DNA from 4 places in the Mesorhizobium sp. CA5 genome. Region 2 is predicted to be linked to each of the others. Evidence: predicted binding sites of a transcription regulator. Region 2 holds the regulator's gene; each other region holds the start of a gene.
What was found. The regulator PhoB, encoded in region 2, activates phosphate uptake and scavenging genes when phosphate is short. The targets are predictions, from matches to a motif close to TGTCATNNANCTGTCAT.

Region 1: the regulator PhoB is predicted to act here: its motif matches at 3,605-3,621, upstream of LB529_RS21280 (alkaline phosphatase D family protein).
Region 3: the regulator PhoB is predicted to act here: its motif matches at 3,003-3,019, upstream of ppk2 (polyphosphate kinase 2).
Region 4: the regulator PhoB is predicted to act here: its motif matches at 2,102-2,118, upstream of LB529_RS28220 (YdcH family protein).

Annotation. Positions count from the first base shown of each region.
Region 1 is NZ_JAIUHJ010000017.1:68,706-73,327, forward strand. It holds gene LB529_RS21260 (3-hydroxyacyl-CoA dehydrogenase NAD-binding domain-containing protein) at 1-727, opposite strand, end outside; gene LB529_RS21265 (hypothetical protein) at 830-1,420, opposite strand; gene LB529_RS21270 (TetR/AcrR family transcriptional regulator) at 1,464-2,072, opposite strand; gene LB529_RS21275 (MFS transporter) at 2,151-3,434, shown strand; gene LB529_RS21280 (alkaline phosphatase D family protein) at 3,694-4,622, shown strand, end outside.
Region 2 is NZ_JAIUHJ010000010.1:191,271-195,892, reverse strand. It holds gene pstB (phosphate ABC transporter ATP-binding protein PstB) at 1-24, shown strand, start outside; gene phoU (phosphate signaling complex protein PhoU) at 45-752, shown strand; gene phoB (phosphate regulon transcriptional regulator PhoB) at 769-1,458, shown strand; gene LB529_RS15635 (ROK family protein) at 1,792-3,033, opposite strand; gene xylF (D-xylose ABC transporter substrate-binding protein) at 3,302-4,342, shown strand; gene LB529_RS15625 (sugar ABC transporter permease) at 4,573-4,622, shown strand, end outside.
Region 3 is NZ_JAIUHJ010000021.1:63,053-67,674, forward strand. It holds gene hemB (porphobilinogen synthase) at 1-392, shown strand, start outside; gene LB529_RS23715 (GNAT family N-acetyltransferase) at 349-870, opposite strand; gene LB529_RS23720 (dihydrofolate reductase family protein) at 1,169-1,813, shown strand; gene ppk2 (polyphosphate kinase 2) at 1,996-2,916, opposite strand; gene LB529_RS23730 (aldo/keto reductase) at 3,169-4,212, shown strand; gene LB529_RS23735 (glycosyl transferase family 90) at 4,218-4,622, opposite strand, start outside.
Region 4 is NZ_JAIUHJ010000035.1:12,748-17,369, forward strand. It holds gene LB529_RS28210 (lytic transglycosylase domain-containing protein) at 1-357, opposite strand, end outside; gene ispG (flavodoxin-dependent (E)-4-hydroxy-3-methylbut-2-enyl-diphosphate synthase) at 362-1,612, opposite strand; gene LB529_RS28220 (YdcH family protein) at 1,853-2,032, opposite strand; gene LB529_RS28225 (YdcH family protein) at 2,272-2,475, shown strand; gene LB529_RS28230 (IclR family transcriptional regulator) at 2,494-3,294, opposite strand; gene LB529_RS28235 (transporter substrate-binding domain-containing protein) at 3,459-4,289, shown strand; gene LB529_RS28240 (amino acid ABC transporter permease) at 4,407-4,622, shown strand, end outside.

The DNA of each region.
Region 1 (4,622 bases), on a different contig from region 2:
TGATCGCGTTACGCACGGCTTCGGCGCAGGCAAGCGGCGCGTCCAGTCCGCGGGCTTTCTTGGCCAGATCGGCGGCTTGGCGGTCGAAGGCACCGAGGTCGGTTCCGGCAAGGCGGTCGTTGCGGTCACGCACCGGCACGAACGGTCCGCCTCGATAAACCATTTCGCGGGCGAAACGAACCGCCTCTGCCAACAGATCGGTCTCGACAACCGCATCGGCAAGACCGACGGCCTTCGCCTCGCCGGCCGAGATCGGGCTGCCCGAGACGATCATGCCGAGCGCTTTTGCGGCGCCGACCAGGCGTGGCAAACGTACGGTCCCGCCGCCACCCGGCAACAGGCCGAGCTTTACCTCCGGCAGGCCGAGCTTGGCGCCGGCGTCCGCGACGCGAAAATGGCAACCCAACGCCAGTTCCAGCCCACCGCCGAGCGCCGTGCCATGGATGGCGGCCACCGTCGGCTTGGCGATGGTTTCCAGCAAGGCAACGATGGCGCGCAGTTCCGGTTGCTGGACCGGCTTGCCGAATTCAGTGATGTCGGCACCGGCGACAAAGGTGCGGCCGGCGCAGGCGATGACGATCGCGCTCGCGGCGGGATCGTCGCGCAAAGCGGTGAGCACCTCGTAAAGCGGCTTGCGGACATGAAAGCTCAGCGCATTGACCGGCGGGTTGTCGATGGTGACCACCGCCACGCCGTTCTCGTTCGTGACGCTGACAGAGCTGGACAAGCGGAACCTCCCGAGACCGGCTGCAACCGCGCAAGGGTTTACTAGGCAGCGAGGTGAATGGGAACCCGATCCGGCCCTGGCCCAATTGTTGGCGAGGCCCGGTCAGTTGTCCACGCGGCCGAAGGGCGGCACGTCGCCGATCACCTCGCGCTTGTCCTTGCCGCAGGCGAAGGTCTTTGCCTTGTCGTCGGCGAGCTTGCGCGCCTGGTCGTTGGCCTGCGGGTTGCCAGTGGCTAATACCAGGCCGATCGTGCAGCCTTGCTGCTCTTCCGGTTGCGCGACCTTGGCGACGACCAGCACCTCGGTCGATTTCTTTTCGTCCTCAGGGTTGCTGACGGAGCGGCGGTGGATGGCGGCGAAGGGGATTGCGACGTCGCCATTGGTCTCGATGCGCCATTCCACCTTCGGTCCGGAGCCGTTGAAGGCGGTGAAGCTCTCCCAGACCGCGGTCATGTCGTCGGACGGAAAGCCGTAATAGACGGATTCCCGCGCGTCGTCGTAGCTGATCAGCACCGGGTAGCCGCGGTAGCCGGAGCAGACGAGGCTCGCCCAGTCGCCGTCGCCTTCCGCGGCCTGCGCATAGGTCACGCAGTCCTTCTTCGAGTCGAGCTCGGTATAGGCGCTGGAGATGTCGCCGGCCTGGGCCGCCTGGCAGAAACCGGCGAGGGCAAGCGGGACCAGAAGAGCGCGCATCGCTGGCAACTCCGTTCGAGCTGCCCGAGCGTAACGTCAATCGCTATTTCTTCAAGCTGGCTTCGATCAAGAGATCGGCGTTGCGGGCAACCGCCGCCGCCGGTCCGCCAACGCCAAACAGCTGGCCGCTGATATAAGCGCCCTCGATGAGCAGCAGCAGTCCGTCGCCCAGCGTGTCGGGATCGGCGGCGCCCATTGCGGCGGCCATAGCGCGCAGGCGGCGGCGCAATTCGACCTTGTTATTCTCGCTCACCACCCGCGCGGGATGGCCGCGCTCGGGATATTCCACCGCAGCGTTGGTCATGCCGCAGCCGCGATAGTCCGGCTTTTGCGTGCGTTTGCCTACGCGGGTCAGGAAGGCGATGATCTGGGCGCGCGGATCGCCCGGATGCGCGTCGACCGCTTCGTCGAAGCGTTCCCAGAATTCGAGGTCGTATTTGCGCAGATAGGAGGCGGCAAGCTCGTCCTTGGATGGGAAGCTGCGGTACAGGCTCGGCTTTGTGACGCCGGCGCGCTTGACGATCTCGTCGACGCCGATCGCCCTGATGCCTTCGCGATAAAAGAGGTCGCGCGCCACGTCCAGGATCTTGTCCGCCGCCCTCGGAGCAGGGGGCTCGCTGATCGACGCTTCAATTTTATTGTCGGATGGCATTCAAACAACTCGCTTGACAATGTTACTGACCGGTACGTATGTATGGCTTCACTCCATTGCAACGTACCGGTCAGTAACATGATAATCCAGTCCCGTCCGTTTGGCCAGCGCTACGCATTCGTCGTTGTTGCCGTCATTTTCCTGTGCCTGCTGATCGCGGCCGGGCTCCGTTCGGCGCCCTCGGTGATGATGGTGCCACTGGAGAAAAGCTTCGGCTGGCATCGCGACGTAACGTCCTGGGCCGCCAGCGTCGGCATCCTGCTCTACGGCCTGACCGGTCCGTTCGCCGCCGCGCTGATGGAGCGCATCGGGTTGCGCCGCACGCTGCTCGGCTCGCTGCTAGTGATGTCGGGATCGACCGCGCTCAGCCTGTTCATGACTGAGCCATGGCATCTTTTCATCACCTGGGGCGTGTTTTCTGGCATCGGTTCGGGCGCAGTGGCGAGCGTGCTCGGCGCCACCATCGTCAACCGCTGGTTCAAGACCAATCGCGGCCTGATGATGGGGCTGATGTCGGCCTCCAGCGCCACCGGCATGCTGGTTTTCCTGCCGCTCATCGCCTCGCTGGCGCAGAGCGGCGGCTGGAAGCCGGTGGCGATTGCCGTGGCGCTGGCCACCGCCGCGCTGATACCCTTCGTCTTGCTGCTGGTGCCGGAGCGCCCCGCTTCGATCGGCCAGGTTCGTTACGGCGCCGATGCCGACGACGTGCCGCCGGTGTCGCCGGCATCGCAGGGCAATTTCCTGGCGCACACGCTGAACACGCTGCGCCGCGCGGCGGGCACGCGGGTGTTCTGGTATCTGTTCGCCACCTTCTTCGTCTGCGGCTTCACGACCAATGGACTCGTCGGCACGCATCTCATCGCCTTCTGCGGCGATATGGGCATCGGCGAGGTGCAGGCAGCCGGGCTGTTGTCGATGATGGGCATTTTCGACCTGATCGGTACGACGTTGTCCGGCTGGCTCACCGACCGTTTCGATCCGCGCAAGCTGCTCGGCGTCTATTACGCGGTGCGCGGTCTGTCGCTGATCTACCTGCCCTATTCCGGCTTCTCGGCTACCAGCCTGGTCATCTTCGCCGTGCTCTACGGGCTCGACTGGATCGCCACCGTGCCGCCGACGCTCAGGCTCGCCAACGAAGCCTTCGGCGATCGCAGCGGACCGATCGTGTTCGGCTGGATCGTCGCCGGCCACCAGGTGGGCGCCGCCGCGGCCGCGGCCTTCGGCGGCACGATGCGCGAGCTGCAGGGCAATTACGAGCTGGCCTTCCTGATCGCGGGGATGACCGGCATCGCGGCGGCTTGTATCTCGCTGTTGATCAACACGAGCAGGCCGGCCTTCGGGCCGGAGCCGCAGGCGGCTTAGGCGCGACTTTCCCTTCTCCCCTTGTGGGAGAAGGTGGCCGCGAAGCGGCCGGATGAGGGGTGCTCCAGGGAACACCGACGCCTCACTCCGCTGGAACACCCCTCATCCGTCTCGGCGCTTGCGCGCCGATCCACCTTCTCCCACAAGAAGGGGAGAAGGAAGATGTCGACTGTTATCAAAACTTCATGGTTCCGATATGCGCCTGAAACATTGAAGCGAGAGCTTGGCGGTCCCGCTCAATGCCATCCCGGAGACAGCCATGAACAAGCTTTCGCTCACCCGCCGCGCTTTCGTCACTTCGGCCAGCGCCTTCGGCCTTGTCGGCGCCTCCGGTCTGGCGCTGCCCTATTATTCCCGCGCCAGCCAGCGTCCGGCCTTCACGCATGGCGTCCAGTCCGGCGATGTCGATGCCACCTCGGGCATGGTTTGGACCCGCACCGACCGACCGGCGCGCGTGATGTATGAAGTGTCGACGACCGAAAGCTTCGCCAATGCGACGCGGCTGGCTGCGCTCGATACCTCGCCGGCCAGCGACTACACGGTGAAGCGGCTGCTCACCGATCTCGCCTCGGACCAGGACATCTTCTACCGCATGGTTGCTGCCGATCTTTCCGACATCAATGCCGTGTCCGAGCCGATCGTCGGCCGTTTCCGTACCGCGCCGTCGTCGAAGCGCGACGTGCGCTTCGCCTGGTCGGGCGACACCGCCGGCCAGGGCTGGGGCATCGACGAGACCGGCATGAAGACCTATTCGACAATCGCCCAGCACACGCCGGACTTTTTCCTGCATTCCGGCGACACCATCTATGCCGACGGCGCCATGAAGGACGAGGTCGACCTGCCCGGCGGCGGCAAGTGGAAGAACGTTGTCATGATCGACGGCAAGCGCAAGGTCGCCGAGACGCTGGACGAATACCGCGACCAGTGGAAATACAACATGATGGACAAGCATGTGCTTGGCCTGTCGGCCATCTGCCCGACCTTCTACCAGTGGGACGACCACGAGGTGCTCAACAACTGGTCGGATTCGAAGGACCTGACCGCCGACGACCGCTACAAGGAAAAGTCGATCCATGTGCTGGCGGCCAGGGCGGCTCGCGCCTTCCATGAAATGACGACCATCCGCTACGAGCCGTCGGAGCCAGGCCGCGTCTACCGCAAGGTCTCGCATGGGCCGTTGCTCGACGT
Region 2 (4,622 bases):
TACATCACCGGCCGCTTCGGCTGAGCTCATACGAGGACATCATCATGGCCGAACATACCGTCGCTTCCTTCGACGAGGATCTGAGGCAGATCAGCCGGCTCATCAACGACATGGGCGATCTCGCCAGCTCGATGGTCGGCGCTTCGACCAAGGCCCTGCTCGAGACCGACAATGCCATGGCGCAGCGCGTCGTTTCCGACGATGCCATCATGGACGCGCGCCAGCGCGAGCTCGACGACCGTGCCATCACGCTGATCGCCAAGCGCCAGCCGATGGCCGACGACCTGCGCAATGTGGTCGGCTCGATCCGCATGGCGGGCGACCTCGAACGCATCGGCGACCTCGCCAAGAACATCGCCAAGCGCGTCGGCTCGGTCGGCGTCAGCGCCGCGCCGCGCGACCTCACGCATTCGATCGATTCCATGGCGCAGCTGGTGCTGATCCAGGTCCAGGCCGTGATCCAGGAATATACGGTGGGCGACGCCACGGCGCTGGCCAAGCTTCGCAACGACGACGAGCGCATCGACGTCAAATACACATCCGTCTTCCGGGAGCTCCTGACCTACATGATGGAAGACCCGCGCAACATCACCGCCTGCACGCATCTTCTGTTCTGCGCCAAGAATCTCGAGCGCATCGGCGACCATGTGACCAACATCGCCGAGAACGCCTATTATGTGCTGACCGGCACGCAATTGCCCGCGAATCGTCCCAAGCAGGACGAGACGACAATGTCGGCGCCGGCCGCCTGACGAAGGGTATCTGCCAATGATCGCGCCACGCATCATGGTGGTGGAGGACGAGGAGCCGCTTGGGGTGCTGCTCCGCTACAATCTCGAATCCGAGGGTTACCAGGTCGAAGTGGTGACCCGCGGCGACGAGGCCGAAATCCGCCTTCAGGAAAACGTCCCCGACCTGCTCGTGCTCGACTGGATGGTACCCGCGGTTTCCGGCATCGAGCTCTGCCGGCGTCTGAGGATGCGGCCCGAGACCGAGCGGCTGCCGATCATCATGCTGACGGCGCGGGGCGAGGAAAGCGACCGCGTGCGCGGCCTTTCGACCGGCGCCGACGACTATCTGGTCAAGCCGTTCTCGACGCCGGAGTTCATGGCGCGCGTCAAGGCGCTGCTGCGCCGCGCCAAGCCGGAGGTGCTGTCCAGCGTGCTCAAGGTCGGCGACATCGTGCTCGACCGCGAATCGCACCGCGTCTACCGCAAGAAGAGCGAGATCAGGCTCGGCCCGACCGAGTTCCGGCTGCTGGAATTCATGATGCGTCATCCCGGCCGGGTGTTCTCGCGCAGCCAGCTGCTCGACAATGTCTGGGGCGAGACGATCTATATCGACGAACGCACCGTCGACGTCCATGTCGGCCGCTTGCGCAAAGCCGTCAACAACGGCCGCATGCCGGATGTCATCCGCACCATCCGCGGGGCGGGTTACGCGATCAGGGAAGATTAGGGGTAAGGCGCCGAGGCGCTGACGGATTCTGTCTCCAGCATCGGATCGCGTGCATTGGCGATTAGTCGAGACGCTTGTGCTTCGTCATCCACGGGCGGAGCAAGGAGCGCAGCGACGCAGCGCAGACCCGAGGATCCATTCCGTGATGTCGATGCGTTGCGACAGTCCAGAATTCTGTGCCGCTGCGCTCGACGCGTGAGGTAGCGGCATGGATTCCAGGGTCTCCGCGACGGAGCTTCGCTCCTGCTCCGCCCTGGAATGACGAAGCTGCGGGGCCTTCCCTTCGCTAATTTCAAGCGTCTGCTGCTGTCCCCGGACCTCTTCAAGGCTGCCTCAGGCCACGTTCTTTCCCGTCCCCGCTCTTGCCTGGCCTCCCGGCGCGAAAATCTCCTGGTCGACGAAGGTCAGCGCGCGCATGGCGCAGCCTTCGCGGATCAGCGGCAACTCGTTCGGCTCGGTGTCGAAGGAGATCGATTCGGAGTGCTGGCCGCCGGCCGTCTGGGCGATCGCTTCCCTTAGCGCCGGCTCGATTAGGTCGAAGGCGGCCGCGCTGACGCCGACCATGGCGACAGGCGCCGGGTCGATGAGGGCGAACAGGCTGCCGAGACCGAAACCAAGCGCTTCGCCGGCCCGGCGGTAAGCCTCCCGTTCGGGGCCGTCCCTCTCGCGCGCCTTCGCGGCAAGGGCCCGCATGTCGGCGTCGCCGACGTCGACCGGCTCGGCGTCCTCGCTCATTTTCATGGCGCTGCGCCAGATCGCATAGTTGCCGGCATAGGCCTCGACGCAGCCGCGGCGGCCGCAGCGGCAAAGCGCCCCGCCCGGGCGGTGAATCATGTGGCCGAACTCGCCGCCGGATGAATGCGTGCCGGTGAACAGCGCACCCTTGAGCACGAGACCCATGCCGATGCCGTGCGACAACAGGATGGCGATGAAGTCGTCGCGATAGCGCTCCGGGTCGCGCCATTGCAGCGCCACCGCCATCATGTTGCAGTCGTTCTCCATGGTGGCGGAGATGCCGAACTCCTTCTCTAGGATGTCGGCGAAAGGAATGTCGGTCAGCGGCGTTATCGGCGACCACAGCATGGAGCGCGCATGCGAATCGGTGATGCCCTGAATGCCCATGGCGATGCGGGCGACGCTGCCAATGTCGAGGTCGGGATCCTGCAGCCGGCGCCGCACGATCGCCACGCATTCGCCGATCAACTCGTCGCGGGGCATAACAAGCGTGTCCAGGCGCTGCTGCTCCTCCGCAACAACTTGGCCGGCATAGTCGATCACGGCGACCGACAGGAAGTTCAGAGACAACACCACGGTCAGCACCGCGGCGGCTTCAGGGTTCAGCGCCAGGCCGATCTGCGGCCGGCCGCGTTTCAACGCCGTCGGCTCGCTGGCCTTGCTTTCGGTGAGAATGCCCTCCTGGATCAGGTCGGCGGAGATCGCCGAAATGGTCGAGTGGCTGAGCCCGGTGGTGGCGGCAATTTCGGTCCGTGATGGCTGACCGGCGCGGCGTACCGCCGAAATCACCATGGCGCGGTTGCGCCGGCGCAAGTCGTCATGGCGGATTCCGACCGACATCGTTTCGCACGTCCTCCCCGGTCATCGCGGCCTTGTGATAATGCCATGGCCTGTCGCTGACACGCTAGGGATTGTGGCAGAAGCCAGGGACCATGTCATTATTTATTGCGGATACCGAAAAAAATGCCTGAGCCCATCAAAACCCATCAGAATCTCGGTTGACAGCGCTGTGGTGCTGGACCACTATTTTTTTGAGGCTCGAAAAAAAGCCTCTGTGCCGGCCTTCGGGCCAGTCTGGGTCGCGCCGCACGGGCGCAGGGAGGATATCATGAAGAAATTTGCAGCCGCCATTCTGGCGGGCGTTGCCATGTCGCTGACGCTGGCGTCTGTCGCCGAGGCGAAGGACAAGGTGATCGGCGTGTCGTGGTCGAATTTCCAGGAAGAGCGCTGGAAGACCGACGAAGCAGCGATGAAGGCCGCCATCGAGGCCGCCGGCGACAAGTATATCTCGGCCGACGCGCAGTCCAATCCGGGCAAGCAGCTAACCGACGTCGAAAGCCTGATCTCGCAGGGCGCCAACGCGCTGATCATCCTGGCGCAGGATGCCTCGGCAATCGGCCCGGCGGTGCAGACGGCGCTCGATGAAGGAATCCCGGTCGTCGGCTATGACCGCCTGATCGAGAACAAGGACGTGTTCTATCTGACCTTCGACAACAAGGAAGTCGGGCGCATGCAGGCCCGCGAGGTGTTCAAGGCCAAGCCGGACGGCAACTATGTCTTCATCAAGGGCTCGGGCTCCGATCCGAACGCCGACTTCCTGTTCGCGGGCTCCATGGAAGTCCTGAAGGACGCCATCGACAGCGGCAAGATCAAGAATGTCGGCGAGGCCTACACGGACGGCTGGCTGCCGGCCAACGCGCAGAAGAACATGGAGCAGTTCCTGACCGCCAACGACAACAAGGTCGACGCGGTCGTGGCTGCCAATGACGGCACTGCCGGCGGCGTTGTCGCGGCGCTGACGGCGCAGGGGCTGGCCGGCACCGTGCCGGTCTCGGGCCAGGACGGCGACCACGCGGCGCTCAACCGCATCGCGCTCGGCACGCAGACCGTGTCGGTGTGGAAAGACGCGCGCGAGCTCGGCAAGAACGCCGCCGAGATCGCCTCGCAGCTCGCCGACGGCAAGAAGATGGGCGACATCGCCGGCGCCAAGGACTTCACGACGCCCGGCGGCAACACCGTCAAGTCGCTGTTCCTGACGCCGGTCGCGATCACCAAGGACAATCTCAACGTCGTCATCGACGCCGGTTGGATCAAGAAGGACGAGGTCTGCGCGGGCGTGCCCGCCGGCAGCGTCCAGGTCTGCAACTGAGCCTTGCCGACGTTCGATCAAAATACCTGCGCCGCGGCCAGGAGCGGTTCAATGAACCGCTCCTGGTTTTTGTTGCCGCAATCCCGGACGGAAAACCGCTACGCACTTTTCTGGGATTGCCTTAAAGCCGCGGCGTTTTCTCAAAAGATTTTGCCGTTCTGCCTCAGGCGGATAGCTTCTAGGCTGAGTTCCGGCATCCGCGCCAGACGGCAAGCCGGTGGGAGGAAATCATGACCGACACGACGTCTACCCAACCGGCGGACACCGCGCGCGCGTCGGA
Region 3 (4,622 bases), on a different contig from region 2:
TCGCCTCGGCCTTCTACGGACCCTATCGCGAGGCGGTCGGCACGGCCGGCCTGCTCAAGGGCGACAAGAAGACCTACTATATCGACCACGCCAATTCCGACGAGGCCGTGCGCGAGGCCGAGCAGGACCTCGCCGAGGGCGCCGACATGCTGATGGTCAAGCCCGGCCTGCCCTATCTCGACATCATCCGCCGGCTGAAGGACGAGCTGCGGATGCCGACCTTCGCCTATCAGGTGTCGGGCGAATATTCGATGATCAAAGCAGCGGCCGCCAATGGCTGGATCGACGGCGAAAAGGCGATGCTGGAATCGCTGCTTGCGCTGAAGCGGGCGGGCTGTGACGGCGTGCTCACCTATTTCGCGCCGGTGGTGGCGGAGATGCTGAGGGGCTAGCCTCGAACGCCCGCTCCGTTTTCGTGCGGGTAAGCCGCATGATTGGCCGTTCCCTCGTTGGAGACGGCACGCGGACGAAACCCACGCGCTCGAAGGTCGAGACATAGCCGGTGCTTGACGCACTGGGCGACAGCTCCGCGTCTATCGGATAGGCCTCCACGGCTGGCGCGCCGCTCTTGAAGGCAAGCGCCACCGCACCCTCGATCAATGCGGTGGCGATCCCCCGCCTGCGATAGCCGATGCGAATATAGAGACAAGACAGCGACCATACCGGCACATCGTCGCCAGCCCTCAGCCGCCAGACCCTGCCCAGATGCGGCAAGGCACTGCGCGGCGTTATCTGACACCAGCCGACGGCCTTTTCCCTTTCGAACGCAAGCAAACCTGGCGGCGGTCCTCTTTGCACCACCGTCTTGAACGCCGACCGGTTGCGATCAGCCGGTTGCTTGCGGTAGCCGGCGCCGATGCGCCAGTACATGCACCAGCATCCCGCCGTCGCGCCCTTTTCGCCGAACAGGTCCTCGAGCGCGGGCCACAACTGCGGTGTGAGCACCCGTATGGCAAGCTTCTGATCCTGGGGTCGAGCGGTCATCGCGCAGGCATAACGTTACCCTGACCGGAGAAACGCTGTCACAGATCGCCTCGAGGAACAACCGGGCCGGTAGGATGGCCGATCTGAAAGTCGTCAGCCCGCTGGAATAAACTGCTTGCAATACGCAATCAGCTAAGCTATCCCAAAGACTGATTTCGAATTACAACTGGTTTAGGAGGCAGCCATGTCCAAGTTGCGTGTCAACGCTTTCACCTTGTCGCTCGACGGTTACGGCGCCGGTCCCGACCAAAGCCTCGACACGCCGCTGGGCGTCGGTGGCGAAAATCTGCACAAATGGATGATCAAGACCCGCTCTTTCCACCAGATGATCGGCAAAGATAGCGGGACCACGGATACCGACAACGATTTTGCGGTCCGCAGCTTCGAGAATATCGGCGCGTGGATCCTCGGCCGCAACATGTTCGCGCCGAGCCGCGGCGAATGGCCGGACGACAAATGGAAAGGCTGGTGGGGCGACAACCCGCCCTATCATGTACCGACTTTCGTGCTGACGCACTACAAACGCGCACCGATCGAGATGGAAGGCGGCACGACCTTTTACTTCGTTACTGACGGCATTCATTCGGCGCTCGAACAGGCGAAGGCAGCGGCCGGCGGCAAGGATGTGCGGGTCGGCGGCGGCGTCTCGACCGTTCGGCAGTATCTGCAGGAGAGCTTGATCGACGAGATGCATCTGGCCATCTCGCCTGTCCTGCTCGGCTCAGGGGAGCATCTGTTCGCCGGGCTCGACATGCTGAAGCTGGGGTATCAGTGCACGGAACAGGTTGCCACGGCGGATGCCACGCATGTGATGATCGGGCGGGCGTAGGCCAGGCTTCTCCTTCTCCCCTTGTGGGAGAAGGTGGCCTCGCGAAGCGAGGTCGGATGAGGGGTGCTCCAGCTTGGCGACGAGCTGGAAATCGTCACCGCCTCATTTCTTCCAACACCCCTCATCCGTCTCGGCGCTGCGCGCCGATCCACCTTCTCCCACAAGGGGAGAAGGAGGGCGCCTCAATACTTCTCCGGCACGTAGAGTTCGCGCGGCAGGACCTGGCGCTCATATTCTGGATTGAAGACGCGCTCCGGCAGCGTGATTTCCTCGTGTGGAACCTCCTCATAGGGCATCTGCTGCAACAGATGGTCGATGCAGTTCAGCCGTGCCCGCTTCTTGTCGTTGCCCTCGACGATGAACCAGGGCGCTTCCGGAATGTTGGTGCGGGCGAAGGTCTCTTCCTTGGCCTTGGTGTATTGCTCCCAGCGCACACGCGACTGCAGGTCCATGGGCGAGAGCTTCCACTGCTTCATCGGATCGTGGATGCGCATCAGGAAGCGCATCTGCTGCTCCTCGTCGGTGATCGAGAACCAGTATTTCACCAGGGTGATTCCGGAACGGACCAGCATGCGCTCGAATTCGGGCACGTCGCGGAAGAACTCCTCGACTTGGTCCCCATTGGCAAAGCCCATCACCCGCTCAACACCGGAGCGGTTGTACCAGGAGCGGTCGAACAGCACGATCTCGCCGCCCGCGGGCAGATGCGGCACGTAGCGCTGGAAATACCATTGCGACTTCTCGCGCTCGGTCGGCGCCGGCAATGCCACGACACGGGCGATGCGCGGATTGAGCCGCTGCGTGATGCGCTTGATGACGCCGCCCTTGCCGGCGGAATCGCGGCCTTCGAAGACCACCACCAGCTTCTTCTTGTGGTAGGCGACCCAGGACTGCAGCTTGATCAGCTCCGACTGCAGCCTGAGCAGCTCGCGAAAATAGGTCATGCGCTCGATGGAGGGCGGATGCGACTTCTTGTAGATCTTGGCGATCTCGAGCGAGAGCGCCGGCTCGGACAGCTCCAGCTCATAGTCCTCGTCGAGCGTATCCTCGAGCTCGGCCTCCAGCCAGTCCTTGGCTCCGGAATTCGGTTTCAGTTCATTCATCGCGCTGCTCCGTCTGCCTGTCAGCCATCACCGCTTCGGAAGCCCCGGCCGGACACTCCGTAAGCCGACTGAGATACAGAGGCGCAATGACGGTTTTATTGCAATCGCCCGGCAGCTGCATCGACATGGAAGATATGTGATCGACCCCGTATCGATAGCGGGGCGACAAGCGGCGGGAATTGTCCTACAAATCCCTCGCCTCTTTCCGGCGCTCGCCACGGCGCTTCTTCAAAACAAATTGCGAGGACCGACATGGAATACCGCACGCTCGGCCGATCCGGCTTGAAAGTCTCGACATTGACGCTTGGCACCATGACCTTCGGCGGCACCGGTCCGTTCGCCGCCGTCGGTAATTCGGATCTTTCGGAAGCCAAACGCATCATCGACACCTGCATCGATGCCGGCATCAACCTCATCGACACCGCAAACGTCTATTCCAACGGGTTGTCGGAAGAGATCATCGGCGAGGCGCTTGGCGGCAAGCGCAAGAACGATGTACTGATCGCCTCGAAGGCGCGCATGCGTATCGGCACCGGCCCCAATGACGAAGGCCTGTCGCGCCATCACCTGATCCGCGAGTGCGAAAAGAGCCTGAAGCGGCTCAGGACCGACGTCATCGATGTCTATTTCGTCCACCAATGGGATGGGCTCACCCCGGTCGAGGAGACGGTCGCGGCGCTCGACACCTTGGTCAATCAGGGCAAGATCCGCTATATCGGCTGCTCCAACTGGTCGGGCTGGCAGGTAATGAAGGCCCTTGCCGTCAGCGACAGCCGCCATCAGGCCCGTTTCATCACTCAGCAGATCCACTACACGCTGGAAGCGCGCGAGGCCGAATACGAATTGCTGCCGATCTCGGTCGACCAGGGCCTCGGCGTGCTGGTCTGGAGCCCGCTGGCCGGCGGGCTGCTCTCCGGCAAATACCATCGCGACAGCCCGACCGCGCGCCAGATCGGCGGCTGGACGGAACCGCCGATCCGCGATGAGGATCGCCTGTGGCGCATTGTCGACGTGCTCAACTTCATCGGCAAGGCACGCGGCGTGTCGGGCGCGCAGGTGGCGCTTGCCTGGCTGCTCGGCCGACCGGCCGTCAGCTCCCTGGTGATCGGTGCGCGCAACGAGGCGCAGCTCAAGGACAACCTCGCCGCGGCAAGCCTGTCGCTCACCGAGGACGAACGGCAGCGTCTCGACGTCGTCAGCCGGCCGCCGGTGCTTTATCCCTATTGGCACCAGCAGTTCACGGCCAGGGATCGTTTCGGGCCGGCCGACGAGGTGCTCGACCGCTCTCACGCTTAAAACGCTCAGCCGGCGATAAAGCGCCAGACTTCCGCGTCGGGCTTTACCTGTCCGCTCAGCACGAAATATTTGTAGAGGACGAGCAGCGAGATCGCCTGCTCGTCCTGCTCATTGCCGAATCTGCGGCAATAGGCATTGGCGGCGGCGGTTATCCGCCCAGCCTCGTCGGGATGTTTTTCGAAATAGGCCACCTTGTCGAGCAGGTCGGAGAAATCCGGCTGCAGCGGCACGTAATGGACGTTGGGCTCGACCTGGGCTTCGGCGAACCAGGTTTCGTAGGTCGGTTCCGGCATGAGGCAAAGTGAATTGGAGCTCATGATCCATTTCAGGTTCGTCGCGACATCATTGCCTTCGAGCGAGACGATGTAGCGATACTGTCGCTGCTGCTCGATGTTCAGGAACGGCTTGCG
Region 4 (4,622 bases), on a different contig from region 2:
ATTGCCATAGCTGACCTTCATCTCGGCGAGATATTTCGCCGAGGCCGGGATGGCCTGCCCGATGTCGAAGGGATCGGCGAGCCCGCGCATCTTCGCGGTGCCCGGCATGAATTGCGCGATGCCTTCGGCGCCGACCGGGCTCACCGCGCCCGGATCGAAGCGGCTCTCCTTCCAGATCAGCCGGGCGAAGAAATCCTTGGGCAGGCCGTTCTGTTGGGCCTGGGTCTCGATCAGATCGCAGACGCGGGAAATCAGGCGCTTGGCGGCCGACTTCGACTGCGGCGGATCGGCGAATGCCTGGGCGGCCGGGATCAGCACGAAAAACAAGAGCAGCGTTGCCTTTAGGAAACGCCGCATCGGTTCATTCCGCGGCGGCTTTGCCGTGTCCGTACCGCTGCTCGATATAGTCGCCGACCATCTTCTCGAAATCCTGCGCGATCGAGGGCCCGCGCAGCGTAGCAGCCTTCTTGCCGTCGATGAAGACAGGCGCCGTCGGCGTCTCGCCGGTGCCGGGCAGCGATATGCCGATATCGGCGTGCTTGGATTCGCCGGGACCATTGACGATGCAGCCCATCACCGCGACCTTGAGGTTCTCGACGCCGGGATATTTCTCGCGCCACACCGGCATGTTCTTGCGGATATCGGCCTGGATGCTCTGGGCAAGTTCCTGGAACACGGTGGATGTGGTGCGGCCGCAGCCGGGGCAGGCCGCGACGATAGGCACGAACTGCCGGAAGCCCATGGTCTGCAGAAGTTCTTGCGACACCTGCACCTCGCGCGTGCGGTCGCCATTCGGCTCCGGCGTCAGCGAGATGCGGATCGTGTCGCCGATGCCCTGCTGCAAGAGGATGCCCATCGCGGCGGAAGAAGCGACGATGCCCTTGGTGCCCATGCCGGCTTCGGTGAGGCCCAGATGCAGCGCATGATCGGAGCGGGTGGCAAGCTCGGTGTAGACGGCGATCAGGTCCTGCACACCGCTGACCTTGGCCGACAGGATGATCTTTTCGCGGCCAAGCCCGATCTCTTCCGCCATCTCGGCCGACAGGATCGCCGACTGTACGATCGCCTCGCGCGTGACTTCCTGCGCGGTGAGCGGCGAGCCCTTCGCCTGGTTGTCGTCCATCAGCCGGGTCAAAAGCTCCTGGTCGAGCGATCCCCAATTGACGCCGATGCGTACCGGTTTGTCATATCTGATCGCCATCTCGACGATCGCGGCGAACTGGCGGTCCTTCTTGTCCTTGAAGCCGACATTGCCCGGATTGATGCGGTATTTGGCCAGCGCTTCGGCGCAGGCCGGATGATCGGCGAGCAGCTTGTGCCCGATATAGTGGAAGTCGCCGACCAGCGGCACATCGATGCCGAGCCGCAACAGCCGCTCATGGATGCGCGGAACCGCCGCCGCGCTCTCGTCGCGGTCGACCGTGATGCGCACGATCTCGGAGCCGGCACGATGCAGCGCCGCGACCTGGGCGACGGTCTGGTCGACATCGGCGGTATCGGTGTTGGTCATCGATTGCACGACGACCGGCGCGCCGCCGCCGACCATCACGCCGCCGACCGGTACGCCGACCGACCGGCGACGCGGGAAGGGAGAAGAAAAATATCCGGTCATGCCGGCCGCCTTCATTTGGGAGTTCCGGCATGAGGTGGCGGAGCAAAGATGGCTTGTCAATGGCAAGCGACGGGCCAGCCTGCAAATCGGCTAGAGCCGTGCGAAAAATAATAACCCGACCGACCGCAAGATTTGCGGCCGAGCTTTCCGTCGATTTCAGTTAAAAGCACCGGCCCGGTGGCATTTCTTGCCACCGGAAATTCACCGCGGCGGGTTGCGATGATGGTGCCTGGAAGAGCTTCAGTGTGTCGTCGGACTAGCTTTCAGCTTTTCAATCTCGTCCTTGATTGCCAGCTTGCGCCGCTTGAGATTCACGATTTCGAGGTCGTCGACCGACGGATGGTTCATCGCATCGGTGAGCTCGCGCTCGATGTCACCGTGTTTCCGCTGCAACTCATCAAGATGGGATGCAAGAGACATGAATGGTTCTCCCTTTCATGGTTTCCTCGATTGCAGCCGTCGCAGGAGCCTCCACCGCAGGTTGCGACTGTGACGGCACCATGACAGTTTGCCACCAACCGATCTCGATGTCGAATGCCACGTGGTAGCATTCCACGACAAAGTGAAATGTGGTAAGGGCTGCGCGCCGGTCACAAACCCGCAAGTCACGGCCCCGCCCAAACAGCCCGATTGGGCGATGCATACGCAGACGGTAGATAATGTCCGAACAGGAACAGGCTGAAATACGCCTCGAATATTCCCGGCTCAAACAAGAACACGCCGATTTCGACGCCGCCATCAACGCGATGATCGCCACCGGCTGCGACCCGCTTCAGATCCAGCGCATGAAGAAGAAGAAGCTGATGCTGAAGGACCGGCTGTCGGCGCTGGAAGACCGCATCATTCCCGACATCATTGCCTGAGCGGATCGCCCCGCGCCGTCAAGAGATCGATAGCCGTGCCGCGCGTTCGCGCAGCAGCGCGAGAAGTTCGCCGGTCCGTTCTTCGGACGTGTCGATCGGCACCACAAGGCACATGGTCGCTTCGACCTTGCCTGGCGCAGAGAACACCGGCGCCGCAAGGCATTTGGTGTATGCATCGACCAGGCCTGACGTGACGCAATAGCCGGTGACGCGCGCCCGCGCGATATCGTCGATGAAATCATCGAGTTCGAGCTTGCGGCCGTCCGGCAGCACGAGGTCGTCTCGCGTGACCATCGCTTCGATCCCGCCGCGGTCGAGGCCGGCAAGCAGTAGCCGGCCGGAAGCAGTCCAAGGCAGCGGAATCTGCAGGCCGGTGGCCGAACTGATGCGGAACGGCCTGGTGCCCGGGCTCGAATGGACGATCGTGTAGCGGCCGCTCTGCAGCATGCAGAGCTCGGAGGTCTCGCCGGTCTCGCGCGACAGCGTGTCGACCTCCTGGCGGCCGCGCCTGAGCAGGTCGTTGCCGCGCATATAAGCCATTCCATAGAGATAGAGCTTCTTGCCGAAATAGACGCGGTTGCCGTCGCCAGCCATTTCCAGCAGCCCGGCTTCGACCAGCTCGCGCACCAGTGTATAGGTCGTCGAGCGCGGCGCATTGAGCCCTTTGGCCAGGTCGCCGATGCCGATCGCACGCTGGTTGGCGTGCAGGAATTCCAGGATGTTCAAGGCCCTGTTGAGCCCCTTCTCGCGCGAGCCCGCCGGCCGCTCTTCATCCGCACCGTCGCTTGGCCACTCGGTCAGCGTTTCACTCTCTTGCATTGTCGATTCCTAGTGCTAGTATCTGTCTTGTACAGGATACACACGTCTCTTGTAAGAGACAATCGCTGATTGCGACGGGTATCTCTGCTGCATTGGGGAACACACCATCAAAGGAGGTCGCCGTGAACGACACATCCGGCAGACGTGATTTTCTGAAACTGGGAATGGCGGGCCTGGCCACCGCCGGCGCGCTCACCGCCATCAGCGCCGAGAAGGCCGCGGCGCAAGCCGCGTCCGACAGCGTCCTGCGCACTGCGCTCGATCGCGGCAAGCTGATCGTCGGCACCGGCAGCACCAACGCGCCGTGGCATTTCGAAAACGATGCCGGCGAGCTGGTCGGTATGGACATCACCATGGGCCGCATCCTTGCCAAGGGCCTCTTCGACGACCCGACCAAGGTCGAGTTCGTCATGCAGGATCCGGCGCAGCGTATTCCGAACGTGACGACCAACAAGGTCGACATCACCATCCAGTTCATGACCATGACGGCGCAGCGCTCGCAGCTGATCCACTTCTCGCGGCCATATTACGTTGAAGGCGTCGCGCTGCTGACTTTGCCCGGCTCCGAGAACAAGACCTTCGACAAGCTCCTGGCGAACGGTTCCGCCACGCGCATCTCGATCCTGCAGAATGTCGACGCCGAAAGCTCGGTGCATTTTGCCCTGCCGCAGGCGCAGGTGCTGCAGATCGATACCCAGGCGAACGTTCTGCAGGCGTTGGAGTCCAAGCGCGCCGATGCCGCCGCTGTCGATCTGTCGACGGTGCGCTGGCTCGCCTCGCGCAATCCCGACAAGTATTTCGACGCCGGCAAGAGCTGGTACTCGATGCTTTACGGCGCTGCGGTCCGGCAAGGCGACCTCGACTGGCTGACCTTCGTCAACCAGACCTTCACCATCGCCATGTTCGGCCATGAGACGGCGCTCTACGATGCCGCCTTCAAGGAATATTTCGGTCAGGAGCCGCCGCCGCGCCATCCGGGCTTCCCGGTCATCTGACGCGCCACACGACCAACCGGCGGAAGGGCGGGGCAACCGTTCTTCCGCCTGTTCTCCTCACACCGGCCCATGCGAATGATGAATGCTATGTTCACCGCGGGCCATTGAGACGGACGCATGGGCTATACGCTCAATTTCAACCTGATCTGGCGGCATTTCGACAAGCTATGGGGCGGCCTGCTGCTCAGCCTCGAGCTTGCCGTGATCTCGATCGCCATCGGCATCGTCATCGGCTTGGTGCTGGCCGTCTGGTATGTCTCGGCCGGACGCGTGGTGCGCGCCATCATCGCCGCCTATGTCGAATTCATCCGCAACGTACCGCTGATCCTGCTG